DNA from 2 places in the Priestia sp. 179-F W1.4 NHS genome. Region 1 is predicted to be linked to the other one. Evidence: riboswitches for the same ligand, from Rfam matches in the RefSeq annotation. Region 1 holds a riboswitch; the other holds the start of a gene.
What was found. A riboswitch is a leader RNA that binds a small molecule or an ion and turns the genes downstream of it on or off. The one in region 1 is predicted to bind thiamine pyrophosphate.
Positions count from the first base shown of each region.

Region 2: another riboswitch for thiamine pyrophosphate. It lies ahead of thiM (hydroxyethylthiazole kinase); the one in region 1 lies ahead of ACH0CI_RS24020 (thiamine phosphate synthase).

Region 1 covers NZ_JBIQFF010000008.1:62,412-64,613, forward strand. Annotated here, with positions in the region: gene thiO (glycine oxidase ThiO) at 1-349, opposite strand, end outside; gene ACH0CI_RS24020 (thiamine phosphate synthase) at 333-956, opposite strand; TPP riboswitch at 1,078-1,179, opposite strand; gene ACH0CI_RS24025 (hypothetical protein) at 1,338-1,553, opposite strand; gene crcB (fluoride efflux transporter CrcB) at 1,605-1,991, opposite strand; gene ACH0CI_RS24035 (fluoride efflux transporter FluC) at 1,992-2,202, opposite strand, start outside.
Region 2 covers NZ_JBIQFF010000003.1:337,715-339,916, reverse strand. Annotated here, with positions in the region: gene thiE (thiamine phosphate synthase) at 1-505, opposite strand, end outside; gene thiM (hydroxyethylthiazole kinase) at 519-1,325, opposite strand; TPP riboswitch at 1,401-1,509, opposite strand; gene ACH0CI_RS16920 (MFS transporter) at 1,701-2,202, opposite strand, start outside.

The DNA of each region.
Region 1 (2,202 bases):
GGTGGTGCTGAGCGGCTTTTTTCTTTAATACGTGTGCATCTTCTTCTGTTACAGCGACTTTTAATAAGCCTTTTTGAATGAGCTCTACGTCGATAGCCGTTTTTTCTTTTAGTTCCTTCACCAGTTCAGGAAACATGCTTCTGCTCTTAATAGCAAGGTCTAAAAGAGGACCTTCTTCATCAATTTCAGCTTGAGCACCTAAAATACCAGCGGCTGCACTTGAAGCTTCACAACCAACTTGATTGCGTTCAAGAATAGCTACTGACGCTCCTTGTTTTGACAAATGATAAGCGATAGAAGAGCTGATTATACCTCCTCCGATTAACAGTACATCATAATGCTGCTTCATTTTCTCCACCTCCAGATGTCCATATATGAGAATATTGTTTAATCGCTTTCAGGGGATCTTGCGCAAGCATGACACCAGACATCACGGCTATACCGTGTGCTCCTGTTTGAAGTACCTCTTTGGCATTTACAGGTGTAATTCCTCCAATGGCAATAACCGGTATCTGCACAGCGTCTACTACTTCTTTTAGTGCCGCTATCCCTCGACTTTTTAATTCTTTTTTTGAATGTGTTGAATAAATATGTCCGTATAAAATGTAGTGAGCACCATCTTTTTCAGCTTCTAAAGCCTCTTCCACAGAGTGAACTGACTTTCCAACAATAAGAGAAGGAAATGCGTCTATAACAAACGAAACGTCTAAACTATGATAGGCAAGCTGTACACCTTTTGCTTTTAAAGCATGCGCTACATCAACTCGGTCATTCACAATAATTTTAGAGCGACAAAATGGTAGGCTTTCTAGTAAACATTGAATCTGCTTTGCCGTTTTCTTTTTTTCTCTAATATGAATGGCGCCCGCAAAAGGCGCGATAGCCGTTAAAATTTTTTGAAGCTCTTCGATTGGCTGCTTATCTGTTGTAATGACATGAAATTTAGGAATATCCACATGATCGAAACCTTTCCATTCAGAATAAAGAGAAATTTCAATCACTTCATCTTGTGCAGAGGGCTTTATTACATACAAAAAACCACTCTACAACGTAGAGTGGTTAGCATGCATCGTTATGTAAACATGATCGCCACTTCCCTACGCTGGTCCAAACCAGATCAGGTTCAAAGGGTCCGAAATACATCCGTCTCAGCTTCAAAAAGCTCCCCTAGTGATTGCTATTTATTGATTTTGTTTTTGCACTTAAAATTATAACACAACTAGATGTAAATACAATATCTCTTTATGCTCTTACGGCTCTCTTCCTTTTATAGATGTATCTTTTAAGCTTCTTTACTAAGAGGCCCGGCGCACCGAATCATTCTGCTTTTTATATAGTTAGTAATCGGTATAGTCGTCAAATTCTTCTTTGTCTTTTTCCTTTTTCCGATCCCATATAAACAGCAGGAGTAACATAATAAAAGTTAGAATATAAAAACCGTAAAAAATAAATGCCGCCACAACATTTATAAATAAAAATAAAAAACCAATGATCTGACCTGCAACAGCTACAATCAACAAAATGTATTTCCAAACTTCTGCTTTTCTATCCATTCTCTACTTCTCCGTCTTTTTGTTTTTCCCTACTAGAAACGTTCTCTTTACTTATAATAAAAACGTTCCTGCCAGTAAACCGACTGTAAATAAACCAACTGTTCCAAATGCTGAAATCCCCACGTACGCCAACATTTTCCGATAAGATTTTTCCCGAATTAACTGTACGGTTTCCACACTAAACGTTGAAAAAGTGGTAAAGGCACCAAAAAACCCAATGCCAATCATTAAAAATATTGAATCATCATAAGCATGACTCGGAACCTTTCCATAATAACTACCGTAAAAAAGACCAAGCCCAAACGCCCCGAGCAAGTTTACAAACAGCATTGAGACTGGAAAAGGAGGGTTTGAAACTGTTTTTGTAACTTTTAAACCCAAAAGATAACGGCATATTCCTCCAGCTGCCCCGCCAAGTGCCAAGCTCACTATGCTCATTTACTTCACCTCATGTACTTTCACTAAATTTTTCCCTGCCGCTTCACCGCATAGATAGCCTGCTAAAGCAAGAAGGATTCCACCTACTAAAGAGACAATGACATAAATGGCTCCCCAAAATAAATGGTGCTGAGTGAGAGAAATGACGTCTCCTGCAAAGGTTGAATACGTTGTAAAACCGCCGCACACGCCAACTCCTAGTCCAAGCTTT
Region 2 (2,202 bases), on a different contig from region 1:
CTACAATTGGAAAGTCAATATTCTGGTTTCGCACTTCTTCAATTAATTTTGTACCTTGCACTGCTTTTGCGTCTTTTTTTGTAGAAGTAGGAAAAACAGGTCCCATTCCTACATAATCCGCCCCATCTTTTATCGCTTGCTGCAGCTCTTGTATATTATGAACAGAGACGCCAACAATTCCTTTTCCTATTTTTTCTCGAACAATATGAGCTTTTTCATCTTCTTGTCCAATATGAACGCCATCCGCTTGTAAACGGATCGCTAAGTCAAGGTCATCGTTCACAACAAAAGGAACGTTGTGCTGCTGACAAATTTGCTGAAGTTCCTTCGCCAGCTGATATTTCGCTTCTCCTTTTAGGGCACCTTCGCCTTTTTCACGGAACTGAAACACGGTAACCCCGCCTTCAATTGCTTCTTTCAACACTTCTTTCGGATCTTTTGTACAGTTATTGCTGCCCATTATAAAATAAACTTTCAGCAGCTTTTTAATTTCTTCGTTTGTCATTTTCCCGCTCCTTTTAACGTTGATGTACTCTTGCATATGATTCAATATCCTGTCCAGATAAAAGATGAAGCTGATTTAACAGCTCAATTTGAAAGCTCCCCGGCCCTTCTTCACCTTTTTTCGCTGCGGCGATTTCACCTGCCACTCCGTAAAAACTTAAAGCAGCAACGCTTGCCTCGACATATTCTTTTTCTACAGCCGCGAAAGCTCCTATAATTGATGTCAGCAGACATCCAGTACCCGTCACCTTCGTAAATAACGGGTGACCGTTGTCTACTGTATACGTTGTGTTTCCATCGGTGATCACATCTTGTTTCCCCGTAATAACAATCACTGTATCTAATTTGTTCGCTGCTTTCTCAGCAAGTTCAATGACGTCTCCTTGCCCTTCTAATGAATCAACGCCTTTAATGAGCCATGACTCGCCTACTACATTCGCAACTTCAGCAGCGTTACCGCGAATAACGGCAATATTTAATTCTTCTACAAGCTGACGTGCCACTTCTGTACGAAACGTTGTCGCTCCGGCTCCTACAGGATCGAAAATAACCGGCACGCCGTTTTCATTTGCTGATTTTCCTGCTATTCTCATCGCTTCTACTTCTTGAGCCGTCAGTGTACCCATATTTAAGACAAGCGCTCCGGCGATTCGAGCCATGTCAGCCACTTCTTCCTTCGCATAAGCCATAACAGGTGACGCTCCTAGGGCAAGCAGTCCATTTGCTGTAAAATTGGTTACCACAACATTCGTAATATTATGAACAAGCGGACTTGTATCTCTTACTTTTTCTAATTGAGCTGAAATTTTACTAATATCCATGTTCTCTCACTCTTTTCATTTAGTTTTAACACTGCAAAAAAAAGACAAAAAAGCACCTTGCATGCGCAAAGTGCTTTGGTATGTACTCACATTCCCTGCGCTGGCATTATCCAACAGGTTCAAATGGTCAACAGGCGCCCCTGTACTCTCAGCCTGCCCCGCGCAAGCTCCCATACTATTCTTGTTACGTTTAAAGTTTACTATTAACCTTTTTTATTTGCAACCATTTCACTGTTTTGCCCATAAAATAAAGCTTCGCTATAGGCTGAGTGGTGTTGTAAATCTTACAGCTTTACTAAAAGCATCATTAAAAGACCTCCAGTAAACTACTGGAGGTCTTCTATTCCCTAAAAATTCTATCATTTTTCCTTCTCGTTATTTCTCTTGAATCGCTTGATTTCTCACAGCTGTTTTTCGGTCCTTCCCTGCTCTTAAAGATAAAAGAAAACAAAGCTGCAGTACAAGTGCAGCTGATACGTACGGGTAATTAATGTTTATATCAAAAAGAAAGCCTGCTACAACAGGTCCAATAATATTACCAAGACTTGTATAAGCAGAATTTAGTCCGGCTACATACCCTTGGTCGTCTTGTGCCATCATCGACATTTGCGTGCTGATTGCCGGACGTAAAATATCTGTTGCTAAAAAGACGATAAATGTCACAACAATAATAAGCCAGTACGTGTGCACAAATAGTGTAAGTAAAATAAAAAGTCCCGTCATCATCAAGCAAAACGAAATCACTCTTTTTTCACCGAACTTATTTAAAATCCAGCCAAAAATCGTAACCTGCACAACAGCCCCTGCAATAGAGCCAAACGTAATAACAAACGCAATATCTTTTGGCGTAAAGCTAAATTTATGATCAACAAATAGT